2 regions of the Vibrio tasmaniensis genome follow, and region 1 is predicted to be linked to the other one. Evidence: predicted binding sites of a transcription regulator. Region 1 holds the regulator's gene; the other holds the start of a gene.

Region 1 (7,787 bases):
AATAATCTCAAATCCCTAACGACGTTTAGACGTCTATATGTCTTCAGAATGAATTGAATACGATTTAATGTCAACAGATCCATTATGAATTTTTTTCAAGTAGATAGTGAGAAAAGCTCAAGCCGATAGGTGGGTCGCAAAGAAGAAATAATGTAGAAAAAAGACTGAAAACACATCGTGCTTTCAGCCTTATTTATCTTAGTGGATAGTATGCTATTTACGCATTTAAACAATTAATCTGAGTATTAAAGCAATTGATCTGACTATTAAGCCAATCGCTCTAAGTATTAAGCCAACCGCTCTCAGTATTAAAACAGGCTAGACATTCTGTTTAGGTCAGATTGAATTGCACCAGCTGTCACTTCACGACCAGCACCTGGGCCACGAATAACCAATGGATTATCTTTGTACCATTTGCTCTCAATCGCAAAGATGTTGTCGCAAGGTAATAAGTTCGCCAGGGCGTGCTCTTTCGATAGCGCCTCAACGCCTACCGTTGCTTTGCCATTCTTCTCTAAACGCGCGACGTAACGCAAAACCTTCTGTTGAGACTGCGCTTTATCTAAACGCTCGGCCAACTCTTCACTCAGTACAGAAGCTTTATCAAAGAAGTCATCCACTGACAGATCTTGTAATTCTTCAGGTACCAATGATTCTACTTTGACGTTTTCAGGCTCAATATCTAAACCCGATTCACGCGCCAGAATCACTAGCTTACGCATCACGTCAGAGCCATCGAGGTCAGCACGAGGATCCGGTTCCGTCAGGCCTTGTTGCCACGCTAAATCAACCAACTCGCTGAATGACACCGTGCCATCAAACTGTTGGAATAACCAAGATAGAGTGCCCGAGAATATACCTGACAGAGCAATAATATCGTCACCGCTTTCGCGCAGGTCACGTACCGTGTGGTTAATCGGTAAGCCAGCACCCACTGTCGCATTGTACAGCCAATGACGGCTGATCTTAGCGAAAGCATCTTGTACCTGATGGTAATACTCGCTTGATGCAGAACCTGCCACCTTGTTAGCCGAGATCAGGTGAATACCTTGTTGTGCGACTTGCAGGTATTTTGCAGCAAGCACCGGGCTTGCCGTAACATCTAACACAACCGCTTCATCGTAGCCCTGAATAGAACCCAAACGCTCTAGCCAGTCGTTGCCGTTATTGGCAATCGCTTCATCATCAAAACGCTTGCTCACAGAAGTCGCATCAATGCCTTGATCATCGAACCAATAAGTTTGGCTATCAATCACCGCAACCAATTCAAAGTTCATTCCACGACGCTTTTCAAGTTCCGCTTTTTGCTCAGCAAACAGGCTTAACCAACTTGAACCAATATTGCCCTTGCCACATAAAGCAATCGCAACACGCTTCTGCGCTTGGAACAGTTGAGAGTGAATGCCTTTCACTAGGCTTGATGTTTCACTCTTACGAATCACAGCCACTAAGCTCAAGCCTGAGTTTGCTTCTGAGATAAACTCAACCGGTGAGCTCTTGAGTTGTTGGTAGAATCCATAACAATGGTTCGGGTTCTTAGTCACACCAGCACCCACCGCCGCAATCAGAGAGAAGCCTTCTTTAAGCTTAATTTCCGCTTCAATCGCGTGGTCTTGTAGATATTCTAAAGCGCCACCAGCGATCTCTTCTGTATAAGCAAGGCGCAAACAGTGCTGATCGGGTTCAAGCTCATAAGCAAGCGGCTCAAGTTGAGCTCGTTTAAGACCTTCAAGAACTTCACTTTCTAAGCGGTCAAAATCATGGCCATGACCAAAGGTCAGCTGAACGATCAGAACTTCATCCAGAGAGGTAATGATTTTTGCGCCACGACCCGATGCCAGTACACGCTCTATCTGTGTAGAGCCCGCCTCCGGCTGGTAGCTGCAGCGCAAGCTGAGATCCATAGCACTTTGAGCCACAGGCTGTAGCGTTCGGCTATGGAGCACTGGAGCCGCCAGACGAGCGAGTTCACTCGCTTCATCAAGGCGAAGCAGAGGCAACAAACACGCATCCGAAACCAAACGAGGGTCAGCGCTGTAAACGCCTGCCACGTCACTCCAAATCGTCACACGTTCAACTTCAGCCAAAGCGCCAATCACGGTTGCTGAGTAATCTGAACCGTTACGACCAAGCAGTACTGTTTCACCTTCGCAGTTCTGAGCCATAAAGCCCGTAATCACCACTCGGCAATGCGTATGCTGAGCCAAAACTTCTTTAATCAGAGGATAAGAACGCGCGCGATCCACTTCGGGTTGAGCACCCGCTTCTGCACGTAAAAAGGCACGCGCATCTTGAGCAACTGCTTGTAAGTCATGTTGGCACAACAGAGCAGCTAACAAACGTGAAGACCAAACCTCACCGTGTCCTAACACCTGTGCTTTTTGCGATTCGCTTAGAGGAGCAGTTAGCTCACCTAAAGCAGTAAATTCTTGTTGAATAGTGGCCGTTAGCTGAGCCGCAGACTCATCTTCAAGCAGCGCTTCAATCAGCTCAAGCTGGAACTGACGAAGGGTTTGTAGACATTCATGCGCAATACGACCATCTTTGTCGAGCGCTTCAACAAACTCAATCAAGCGGTTAGTTGTTTTACCCGCAGCCGATACCACGACCAAGTCAGTAGCTGACGAGTATTCTCTAAGAATATTGACCACGCGTTGGTAACACTCAGGGTTCGCTAAACTGCTGCCACCAAATTTATGTAGCTGGCGAAAGGTTGTCATTATTAAACCTCCCCTTCTGCGATAAAGCCTTGTGTTTTTTCAAACGCTTGCTTGAGATCATCAATCAAGTCTTCTGCATCTTCAAGGCCAACAGAAAGGCGCAGTAATTGTTGAGAAACACCCGCTTCTGCTAATGCTGCTTCGCCCATAGCACGGTGAGTCATCGACGCTGGGTGACAAATCAGGCTTTCAACACCGCCCAATGATTCAGCCAAAGAAAATAGCTCTAATTTATCCACAAAATATTTAAGTGCTTCAAAAGATCCCGAAAATTCAAAGCTCAGCATGGAACCAAAGCCCAACTGCTGTTTCTTCGCGATCTCGTGACCCGGATGTTCAGGAAGGCTTGGGTGGTAAATCGTACCCACCAGATCTTGTTGTTGCAGAGCCGTCAGAATTTCACGTGAGCTCTCTTCGTGAACGCGCATACGTGCACCTAGCGTACGAATACCACGTAGCGTCATGTAGCTATCAAATGGTGTGCCGGTTGCACCAATACAGTTACCCCACCATGCTAGCTCTTCAGCGTGCTCTTCTGTCTTAGTAACTACAACACCACCAATGACATCTGAGTGTCCGTTGATGTACTTGGTGGTTGAGTGGATAACAAAATCCGCACCCAGCTCTAAAGGCTTTTGGAACACAGGCGTCAAAAACGTGTTGTCGACAGCAACCAGAGCACCTACTTCTTTCGCTTTACGGCAAGTTTCTGCAATATCAACCACACGAACCAATGGATTCGATGGCGTTTCGATTAAGATTAACTTTGGCTTAAGCGCGATCGCAGCATCCAGTGCGGCTTGATCCGATTGATCAACAAACAGAACTTTGAAGTCACCTTTGAGTGAGCGTGTGTTAAACAGACGGTAAGTACCGCCATAGCAGTCGTGCGGTGCAATAATAAGATCATCGCCACCTAAGAAAGCGGATACCCATAAGTTAAGTGCCGACGTACCACAGTTAGTAACAACCGCGCCTTTACCAGACTCAAGCTCAAATAGTGCCGTTTCTAATAGACCGCGGTTTGGGTTACCAGAGCGGGTATAATCGTACTTTGGCACTTCACCAAAAGCGGGAAACCCATAGTTAGTCGAAAGATAAATAGGTGGGACAACGGCATGGTGTTGCGTGTCTGACTCGATACCAGTACGTACTGCGATGGTTGCTGGCTTCCGGCTGCTCATAGGTGCTTCCTTACAAGTTTTGCGTCTGAGAATCACAGCTGCTTGTCGGCATTTTGTGGCTGTGTTAGATATATGTTACTCACTTTACTTTCATAAACGTGAGACGTCAACACTTCCGGACGTCTATATGTCTTTGCTTATGGCAGTAAATCCCGCTAAAATCAGCACTATTAATTTATTCTAACAACTAAAGTGATGAAGGTACGCAATGGCCGACTGGAATGGTGAATACATAAGCCCATATGCTGAGCATGGAAAGAAAAGCGAACAAGTAAAGAAAATTACAGTTTCTATCCCTCTAAAAGTGTTAAAGGTTCTTACTGACGAGCGCACTCGCCGCCAGATCAACAACCTACGCCATGCAACAAACAGTGAGCTACTGTGCGAAGCCTTTCTACATGCGTACACTGGCCAACCACTGCCAACGGATGAAGACCTTCGTAAAGATCGTCCAGACGACATCCCGACTGAAGTCAAAAAACTGATGACAGAGATGGGCATCGAGTTCGAAGCGTTTGACGAAGAATAAAAACAACTCAGTCACCGCCTTCATTATTGATTCGCTATAGCTGAACCCTATTTGTCACATCACCCACTACGTTATCTGTAGCTGCGCTGTGAATGATAGACATAAAAAAACCGACTCCTATGAGTCGGTTTTTTATTATTCTTTTTCGCTCAATAGAGCAACAGCTACTAAGCTATTAAGCTACTAAGCTACTAAGGCATTAAGGCATTAAGGCATTAAGGCATTAAGGCATTAAGGCATTAAGCCATATAGTTAGCAGGCATCTCAATTCGAGCAACGCCAGACTCAACAGCCGCTTCAGCAACTGCTTTTGCAACGCGAGGAAGCAGACGCGGGTCCATTGGCTTAGGAATGATGTAACCCTTACCGAACTCCAGTGCAGTCTCGCCCGCAGCTGCCAATACTTCAGCTGGAACTTCTTCTTTCGCTAGTTCACGAATCGCTTTAACCGCCGCTAGCTTCATTTCGTCATTGATTTCGCTCGCACGCACGTCTAGTGCACCACGGAAAATGAATGGGAAACAAAGTACGTTGTTTACTTGGTTAGGGTAATCACTACGGCCTGTACCCATGATTAGGTCAGAACGAACTTCGTGTGCAAGCTCAGGCTTGATCTCTGGATCTGGGTTTGAACATGCAAACACAACCGGCTTATCAGCCATCAGCGTAAGAGCCTTAGCTGGTAGCAGATTAGGACCCGATACACCCAAGAACAGATCAGCGCCTTCGATAACATCTTCAAGCGTGCGCTTGTCGGTGTTATTTGCGAACAGCTCTTTGTATTCATTCAAGTCATCACGACGAGTGTGGATCACACCTTTACGGTCAAGCATGTAGATCTTCTCACGCTGAGCGCCACACTTAATCAGTAGCTCCATACAAGCAACCGCTGCTGCGCCAGCACCTAAACAAACGATCTTACACTCTTCCAGTTTCTTACCTTGAAGCTCAATCGCATTCAGCATACCTGCTGCCGTAACAATCGCAGTACCGTGTTGGTCATCGTGGAATACAGGTACATCACAACGCTCAATCAGGCGACGCTCGATTTCAAAACAGTCTGGTGCTTTGATGTCTTCTAAGTTAATACCGCCAAATGTATCTGCGATATTCGCAACCGTATCAACGAACTCATCGATTGTGCGGTGTTTTACTTCAATATCGATAGAATCTAAACCAGCAAAACGCTTAAACAGTAGCGCTTTACCTTCCATAACCGGTTTAGAAGCAATAGGACCAAGATTGCCTAAGCCAAGAATTGCAGTACCGTTAGAGATAACTGCAACCATGTTGCCTTTACCTGTGTACTTGTAAACGTTATCGACGTTCTGTGCGATCTCGCGAACAGGCTCAGCTACACCTGGGCTGTATGCCAGTGCTAGGTCTTCTGCAGAGTTTGCAGGCTTCGTCAGTTCTACGGCAATTTTGCCTGGAATTGGGAACTCATGATAATCAAGAGCTTGCTGACGGAATTGTTCTTGAGGCGATAACGCTTGAGAGGATTGATCTTGGCGGCTGTCTTCAGACATAGGTGTAGGTTCCTAGGATATTATTATTTGGGGGATCTTGTTCATGTTAATGGATGTACTTCAAAGTTCCTAGGTGGTTGAAGCATCTGTATCATTAAAAAACGAGATTTCACTACTAATAAGACCAGTGGGCAGTTGAAATTACTATCGCCTGCTCAACTTTAGAGCGAATTTCGAGGAAAGAGTGTTGGGATAAGTGATTAAGTAAGATTTACGTCAGTAACCTATTACTTTAACTGACCTAATAATGAAATACGATTCAGTACTTTCTCAATTTACAGGCAACAAAAAAGGACACCGAAGTGTCCTTTTTATGTCTAAATAGCGAGAATTACTTCTTGCTAGAAAGAGCACCGAAACGCTTGTTGAAGCGATCAACACGGCCGCCTGTATCTACGATACGTTGCTTACCAGTGTAGAACGGGTGACATTTGTCACATACGTCTAGGTGGATTGATTCTTTTGCTAGCGTTGAGTTGAACTCAAACGTGTTACCGCAAGAACAAGTTGCAGAAACTGCTTTGTATTCTGGGTGGATACCAACTTTCATGGGAAAACCTCAATTAGGCCGTGTCGCCATCCGATTCTAAGCCGGACACCACACGTAGTTAAAAAATAAATAAAGACACCGCTGTATCACTAAACCGCGATAAAGCCATACCTTTAAGGCGCAGTATAGTAATGAATCTATAAAGCAGGATCAACTGATTTGATACATTTTTCACCAATAGCCTCTTTATTTCCTTTGTCACTTTAAGATTTAAGGCTTAAGTGGTCTTCATTGGTTCTACTCTCTGAGCTGGTCCAAACTGCTTCTCGAATTTAACCGCCTTATCCTTTAGACTGTCCGCTCTCGTCAACTCAGATAAAGTCGTCCATTTATGCGCCCAATGATTGCCCGCGTGGCACTGCCGGTTCCACTAGACAAACAGTTCGATTACAAGATTCCTAGCCACCTATTTCCTATAATTGGTGGACGAGTTTCTGTGCCTTTTGGACGACAAACCTTAACAGGTATTGTTACGGCTCTGGTTAACGAATCTGAATTCGAGTTAGACAAACTCAAGCCCATTAAAGCCTTACTAGACAACCAACCCGTTTGGCCGGAATCGGTCTACTCACTCTTGGTATGGTGCAGCCAGTTCTATCAGTATCCACTAGGTGAAACCTTGGCCAACGCACTACCAAGCGCCTTACGAAAAGGCAAAGCTGCCGACTTCGCGACGCTTGTTGAATGGCAATTGACCCCATCAGGTAGAGATCAACTGATGCAGGGCTTTGGCCGTGCCGTCAAACAAGCCAAAGTAATGCACATGCTTGAGCACGGCCCAGTTCCCCATCAAGAATTCATTGATGAAGAAGTGAGCAGCGCGGTACTTAAGACGTTGGAAGAGAAAGGCTGGATTGAATCAGTAGAGAAAAAGCCGAAGCGCCAGCCGTGGTCAGTTGAGCTCGAAAACGATCAAGATAAGCCAAAACTCAATGAAGAGCAGGCTATAGCAATAGCGACAGTAAATAGTCAAACCGACTTTGGTTGCTTCTTGCTAGAGGGTGTAACTGGCTCAGGTAAGACCGAAGTCTACCTGAATATGATCAAGCCGATTCTCGACCAAGGTAAACAGGCGTTAGTGTTAGTGCCCGAGATCGGTCTAACCCCTCAAACGATTAACCGCTTTAAGCGACGCTTTAATGTTCCAGTTGAGGTTATCCATTCCGGTTTAAATGATTCTGAGCGACTAAATGCTTGGTTATCGGCGCGTGATAAAATAGCGGGCATTGTGATCGGTACTCGTTCAGCTCTGTTCACACCGTTCGCGGATCTGGG
Region 2 (7,787 bases), 590 kb from region 1:
ACAGTAGTTAAAACCTTTTGGCTTCTCTGTTTGCTGACGAAGGTTGTGCAAAACCTTTAACACTTCAGTGCGAGATTCATCGGTATACACTTCAATATCATCACCAACACTGTTGGCAGGGAACATCGCACACATCCCACGAGCTTCAAGTAACTTCTCTTTCTGTACTCGATCCAATAAATCATTCGCATCCTTGAATAAGCGTTTCGCTTCCTCGCCCACTTCTTCATGCTCAAGAATTGCAGGGTACTTTCCGACTAGCGACCATGTCATAAAGAATGGAGTCCAGTCGATGTACTGACGTAAAGTCGCGACATCAAAATCATTGAAGATGTGCACTCCCGGCTTAGCAGGTACCGGTGGCGTATAAGCTCTCCAATCAATCGCTACTTTATTAGCACGAGCGCGTTCAAGCGTAACAGGCTTAGTTCGTGGTTTTTTACGATTGTGCTGATCTCGCACACGGTCGTAATCAATATCCAACTTCTCAACAAAGGCGGGCTTCAATTCGTTAGATAGCAATGAAGTACACACACCCACCGCACGTGAAGCATTGTTTACGTAGACCACAGGTTCAGAGTAGTTCTGTTCAATCTTAACGGCTGTATGCGCTTTAGATGTCGTTGCTCCACCGATCAGAAGAGGCAGCTTAAAGCCTTGTCTTTCCATCTCTTTAGCCACATGCACCATTTCATCAAGAGAAGGGGTGATCAAACCCGAAAGCCCAATGATATCGACGTTCTCTTCTTTAGCGACCTTAAGGATTTTCTCACATGAAACCATCACGCCTAAATCGATAATTTCGTAGTTATTACACTGCAAGACAACGCCCACAATGTTTTTACCGATATCGTGAACATCGCCTTTTACGGTCGCAAGTAAGATTTTTCCGTTAGTCGCACCAACGTCTTTGGTTGCATTAATAAATGGTTCTAGATGGGCTACCGCTTGCTTCATAACACGTGCAGATTTAACTACTTGAGGAAGGAACATCTTACCTTCACCAAAGAGGTCACCAACCACGTTCATGCCATCCATTAATGGGCCTTCAATCACCTCAATAGGGCGAGAAGCATTAACACGAGCTTCTTCTGTATCCTCAACAATAAAGTCGGTAATACCTTTCACTAAAGAGTGTTCTAAGCGCTTTTCTACTGGCCAAGTACGCCACTCTAAAGCAGATTTATCTTCAACTTTCCCCACTGCACGCTCTAGATACTCAGTCGCAATATCGAGCAAGCGCTCAGTAGAATCATCTCGGCGGTTTAGAACCACATCTTCAACGGCTTCACGTAAATCCTCTGGGACATTATCGTAAATCTCTAATTGCCCAGCATTTACGATGCCCATATCCATACCGTTTTTAAAACAGTGATATAGGAATACTGCGTGGATTGCCTCACGAACGTAGTTATTACCTCGGAATGAGAACGAAACATTCGATACACCACCAGAGATCATTGCATGGGGTAAGTCTCGTTTGATGTCTCCTACTGCTTCAATGAAATCGACCGCATAGTTGTTATGTTCATCAATACCCGTCGCAACCGCAAAAATGTTCGGGTCAAAAATAATGTCTTCTGGTGGGAAACCTACTTCATCAACCAAAATATTGTAGGCATTAGTACAAATCTCAACCTTACGCTCTCGAGTATCAGCTTGGCCAACTTCATCGAACGCCATCACGATAACGGCTGCACCATATCGGCGAACCAGTTTAGCTTGTTCGACAAACTTCTCTTTCCCTTCCTTCAATGAGATAGAGTTAACGATGCCTTTACCCTGAATACATTTCAGACCCGCTTCTATAACTTCCCATTTTGAAGAGTCGACCATGACTGGCACTTTCGAGATTTCAGGCTCAGATGCACATAGATTAAGGAATTTAACCATACACGCCTCAGCGTCTAGCATTCCTTCATCCATGTTGATATCGATGATTTGAGCACCGTTCTCAACTTGCTCTCGAGCCACACTTAAAGCTTCATCATAGAGTTCTTCTTTGATAAGACGTTTAAAGCGAGCAGAGCCGGTAACGTTAGTTCGCTCACCCACGTTAACAAACAGAGATTCCTTGGAAATCGTCAATGGCTCTAAGCCAGAGAGGCGACAAGAGACGGGTAAATCTGGTAGCTGGCGCGGTGTTACGCCTTCAACAGCTTCTGCCATTTGGCGTATATGTTCTGGCGTCGTACCACAACAACCACCAATTAGGTTCAAGAAACCACTTTCAGCCCATTCCTTAACGTGTTCAGCCATATCTTCTGGAGAAAGGTCATACTCACCAAATGCGTTAGGTAAACCCGCGTTAGGGTGAGCGGAAACATTACATTCGGAGATACGAGACATCTCACCAACGTATTCGCGCAGTTCATCGGGGCCTAATGCACAGTTCAAACCAAATGAGATTGGTTTTACATGACGAAGGGCGTTGTAGAATGCTTCCGTCGTTTGTCCGGAAAGCGTTCGACCAGATGCATCGGTGATAGTACCGGAGATCATAACGGGTAAAGTGATACCCATTTCTTCAAAGACCGATTCAACGGCAAAAGAGCACGCCTTCGCGTTGAGTGTATCGAAGATAGTCTCGATAAGAATAAGGTCTGACCCGCCTTTGATAAGAGCACGAGTCGATTCAGAATAAGCCACAACAAGTTCGTCAAAACTCACATTACGATAGCCCGGATCATTAACATCTGGGGAGAGAGAACAAGTTCGGTTAGTTGGACCTAAAACACCCGCCACAAAACGAGGTTTATCAGGAGTCTTCGCTGTCCATTCATCTGCCGCTTCACGAGCCAGTTTAGCAGCAGCATAGTTAATTTCTTCGCTAAGACTTTCCATATCGTAGTCGGCCATAGCAATGGTTGTTGCATTAAAGGTATTGGTTTCGAGGATATCTGCACCCGCTTCCAAATACTCCGTGTGGATACCTTTGATAAGCTTAGGCTGTGTAAGTACCAAAAGGTCATTGTTACCTTTTAAGTCACTATGCCAATCAGCAAAGCGCTCACCACGATAGTCCTGCTCTTCCAATTTATAATCCTGAATCATGGTACCCATGCCACCATCAATCAGTAAAATTCGTTGCTTTAACAGAGCCTCAATCTTTTGCCTTACATTACTTCCCACGGTACAGCCTCATTCCTTTAATTATCCCTCCATCCTATCACACATTAAAAAGGAGTCTAGACGTCTAAAAAAGGAAATTGATTACTAAGCTATGACAAAAAGTGTTTGCTATTTAAGCATGAGACAACGAAAATTAATTTTCATACTTTGTTACATATTGGAATCCCAATGTCGGTCTATTACACCTTATGCTTCTTGTCCGCTGCAGCCATGCTTATTGCTTTCGTGAATACCAAAATTGGTAAAATGCAGACAACCATCGCCATAACAGCAGGCTCAATGATGCTATCTCTATTGATTATCATTGCAGGACAAAACAATTGGTTCCAATTGGCAGACATCGCCTCAGAGACAGTAGCCAGTATCAACTTTGAAGATTTCCTCCTGAAAGGAATACTAGGTTTCTTACTCTTTGCTGGCGGCTTGGGGATCAAGTTACCAAACTTAAAAGATCAGAAGTGGGAAATAACTGTGCTCGCTCTTGGCGCTACACTATTTTCGACATTCTTTATTGGCTTTGTACTTTATGGCTTCTGTCAGCTTATCGGTATTCAATTTGACCTAATTTATTGCTTACTGTTTGGTTCACTAATCTCTCCAACCGATCCAATAGCTGTATTAGCAATAGTGAAGAAGCTCGATGCTCCTAGACGAATCTCTACTCAAATCGAGGGGGAGTCTCTATTTAACGATGGTTTTGGTTTAGTTATCTTCGTAACCCTATTTACTATCGCATTCGGTACAGAAGCTCCGACTGTAGGTAGCGTGACCATGTTATTCGTCCAAGAGGCTATTGGCGGTATCGTCTACGGATTTGTTCTAGGTTTGATATTCCACTATCTAATCAGCAACACAGATGACCACTCGATGGAGTTGCTATTAACCATCGGTATTCCTACAGCTGGTTATGCTTTTGCAGAGGTTCTGCATGTATCTGGACCATTAGCAATGGTGGTATCTGGTATCATGATAGGCAACTGGACACGCTTCATCGGATTTTCTAAGGAAAGTGAGGATCACCTAGACCATTTCTGGGAATTAATAGATGAGTTCTTAAATGGCGTACTATTCTTATTGATTGGTATGTCTATGCTGCTATTCAAGTTCCACCAAGAAGATTGGATTTTGATGGCGTTCGCAGTCCCTCTAGTATTGAGTGCACGCTATCTAAGTGTTTTCTTGTCTTATATTGGATTTAAACGCTTTAGAACTTACAACCCATGGTCGACTAAGATTCTAACTTGGGGTGGTCTACGCGGAGGCTTAGCTCTAGCTATGGCACTTTCAATCCCTTCAGGTATCTGGGTGATTGAAGACAAAGCAATAGATGTTAAAGAGATAATCCTCGTTATGACCTATGCTGTTGTTGTGTTCTCTATTCTGGTTCAAGGATCAACAATCACTCCAATGATAGAAAAAGCGAAACAAGCTGAGAAAGAGCTAGATTAACATCTAAATAGATCAACTAAGGCCGCCTACTGTAGGTGGCCTTTTTTATGGTTCATCGCGGCTTTCCGGGGAAAGCCGCTTTTATCTTTAAGAAGAAGTAGTCTGTATCTCGATATCCATACCCCATTCGCTTGATTAACTTTATCTTGTTGTTTATCCCTTCAAGTGTGCAGGTGTTTAATGGATAACTTGCCGATGCGATAATACCGTGAAGATAGGAGCTCAGTTTTCGTGCGAACTCTTTCAATGGCTTAATTCCACTCTCTTGTACCTGTTCATACCACGCATCCCAGAGCCCCTTAGCGTGCCTTTCTGACTCACAATACCAAAGCTCTTTGAGTTGGGCTCCGAGTATATAAGTGGTCATCAAGTCCTTATTGATATTCAATATTTCAGTCAGATAGCTATCTTGTCGTGCATTTAAGTTACCTCTGTTTTTCAACAGTACCCAGCGTGAGCGCTTGACCCATTGCCTCGCTTTTTTATCTTGCTTGAGTTTGTTGGCTTGGTCGACTCTGACTCTATCCATCACCTCTCGACCGAACTTAGCGACAACATGGAACAAATCGTAAACGATTTTTGCATTCGGACAGTGCGCTTGAACTTCAAGGTCAAAAGCCGTATTCATGTCCATCGCGACCGCCTCGATATTGTTGCCATGCTTGCCTAACTGCTCGAAGAACGGTCGTATGTCCTTGCGGCTACGGCCTAACCCTACCCAAATGACTTGGTGAGTCTTAGCGTCAGCGATGACTGTGGCATATCGATGTCCTTTAAAGATGGCGAACTCGTCCATGACGAGTTGCCTTAGTCCCTCCCATTTCACTGGCGGTACCACTTCTCTAAGTCGGCGTTTATCTATCTCTTTAATGGTATGCCAATGAACGTTCGTTAACTGGGAGATATGCTTAATGGGAAGAAGAGGTAGTAGCTGCTCTATATAGCTTTTTAGGCGCTTCGTTATACGAGCATAAGGCTCCAACCAAGGTAGAGACTCTGTTTTTATGCCGCAGTCACGACACTTAATTCTTCGTGTTTGAACAGAAAGTTCAACAGGAACCCCGAGCAACATGGCCTCTTTCACATGACGCCATTGATACTCGTGGATAGCTTCGGCTTCAAGACCACAAAGGCACTTAGCCTCAGAGTTAGGTTTAAGAGTAAGGGTAATAAGTGTTGCTGTCTGGTGAGACTTTACTATTTGAAAGCCTTCCCAGAATGAAGATAGGAAAGTATGATTCTGCATGGAAACGGTAGTTTGTGTATGATTTTTGTTTGGCGACTAAACCATATCACTTACTACCGTTTTTGTTTTCAATTCCCGCTAATCCGCGATGAACCTTTTTTATACCTAATGAAAGTCAGATCCACCGATTTCCTTACTGGAACACAAACTGAAGGAGCATAGAGCTTACCTCGGGTAGTTGATGCACTATTATTGGAGTACTCAAAAAACTTAATGTAGGGTGAACATTAAATTTGGCCAGAACTATTTCAGGAAGTTAAGCCACGCAGATAATTCATTCTTATGCGCACTCGCCAGTCTACCTAATAAACCACCCTCAAGTTTTATAAGCATAAATCGAAAAGCTTTCACCTGAAAGCTGAAATAACGAGACTTAACATCTCGTTGCTATAGCGTTATACCAATTAAAGTAAAAATATGATCTAATTAAGGCCGTCGAACTCTTACAGAAAATCGCCATGGATAGCCTTAATAATACTGATTTTAAAAAGCTAGCAAGCCAACAAAAAACCATTCAAATGAAGGTTCGCTTGCTAGCACTTGCCCACTTCAAAGAAGGTCACTCGCGCACTCAAATTGCCAAATACCTTAAAGTCAGTCGAACTAGTGTAAACAAATGGGTTCAAGTATTTCTTGAAGAAGGATTGGAAGGGCTTCAAGAAAAACCTCGCACAGGCAGACCTGCATACCTCAATGCAGAACAACGAAAACAACTCAGTGCATTCATTAAGAAAGAAGCAGAGTCCCCTTCAGGCGGGCGCCTTGTCGGGAGCGATATACATGACTACATCGTGAAAAACTTTGATAAATACTACCACCCTAATTCTATCTATTATCTCCTCGACCACATGGGCTTCTCTTGGATAACTTCTCGCTCCAAACACCCTAAACAATCACAGCAAATCCAAGACGATTTTAAAAAAATTCAAAATAGAAACGATCCTTAAGATCCCCGGCCATATTGGGCTAGAGAGTGTTGATGTCTGGTTTCAAGACGAAGCTAGGTTTGGCCAACAGAACACAACGACACGTCTTTGGGCGACTCGTGGAACGAGGCCTCGCGTGGTAAAACAACAGCAATTTGAATACGCTTATTTGTTTGGTTCGGTATGCCCTGAAAGAGGAATTGGCGAAGCCATAGTGGTTCCTTGGGTTAACAAGGACATAATGACAAATCACTTAGAGCAGATATCTAAAGCTACTGAAAAAGGACGTCATGCTGTCGTTATAATGGATGGTGCAGGCTGGCATACCGATGATATTGCGAGAGAGTTTAATAACGTCAGTACTATTAAGCTTCCTCCCTACTCGCCAGAGCTTAACCCTATAGAGCAAGTTTGGAGTTGGTTGCGACAACATTATCTAGCGAATCAAAGTTTCACTGATTATAACGACATTGTTTCCAAGGTTTGTCGCGCTTGGAATGAATTTCTTGAGTGCAAAGATCGTGTCACAAAAATGAGCAGAAGGGATTGGATAAACCTGATCAGTTAATTTTCCGGATTGGTATAAGTCGGGGAAATCCGCAGCTCTGCTAATGATATATATCAGATTCAGAAAGCAAAAAGGCTCTAGCATTTCTGCTAGAGCCTTAAATATGGCAGGGGTGGAGAGATTCGAACTCCCAACACGCGGATTTGGAATCCGCTGCTCTGCCAATTGGAGCTACACCCCTATTTTCAGTTTTAAAGAGCTGAAACTCTGAATAAGTGGCGGAGTGGACGGGACTCGAACCCGCGACCCCCGGCGTGACAGGCCGGTATTCTAACCAACTGAACTACCACTCCGCAGTGGTCAACTCACTAAGTGAGCGTCCATATCTCCAGGTTGGTCAACCTAAAGATTTAATTTAAAGCCTGGCGATGTCCTACTCTCACATGGGGAAACCCCACACTACCATCGGCGCTATTGTGTTTCACTTCTGAGTTCGGCATGGAATCAGGTGGGTCCACAATGCTAT

The links. Region 1 encodes MetJ, which represses methionine synthesis genes. Its sites were predicted from a motif close to TTAGACNTNTANANGTCTAA; they were not measured.
Region 2: the regulator MetJ is predicted to act here: its motif matches at 3,181-3,200, upstream of metH (methionine synthase).

Annotation. Positions count from the first base shown of each region.
Region 1 is NZ_AP025510.1:256,779-264,565, reverse strand. Features, by position in the region: gene OCV44_RS01190 (bifunctional aspartate kinase/homoserine dehydrogenase II) at 309-2,720, opposite strand; gene OCV44_RS01185 (O-succinylhomoserine (thiol)-lyase) at 2,723-3,904, opposite strand; gene metJ (met regulon transcriptional regulator MetJ) at 4,113-4,433, shown strand; gene OCV44_RS01175 (malic enzyme-like NAD(P)-binding protein) at 4,673-5,962, opposite strand; gene rpmE (50S ribosomal protein L31) at 6,294-6,512, opposite strand; gene priA (primosomal protein N') at 6,844-7,787, shown strand, end outside.
Region 2 is NZ_AP025510.1:2,896,041-2,903,827, forward strand. Features, by position in the region: gene metH (methionine synthase) at 1-3,132, opposite strand, end outside; gene OCV44_RS12870 (cation:proton antiporter) at 3,301-4,581, shown strand; gene OCV44_RS12875 (ISL3 family transposase) at 4,634-5,827, opposite strand; one part of gene OCV44_RS12880 (IS630 family transposase) at 6,286-6,744, shown strand; one part of gene OCV44_RS12880 (IS630 family transposase) at 6,746-7,321, shown strand; tRNA gene OCV44_RS12885 (tRNA-Trp) at 7,426-7,502, opposite strand; tRNA gene OCV44_RS12890 (tRNA-Asp) at 7,538-7,614, opposite strand; rRNA gene rrf (5S ribosomal RNA) at 7,682-7,787, opposite strand, start outside.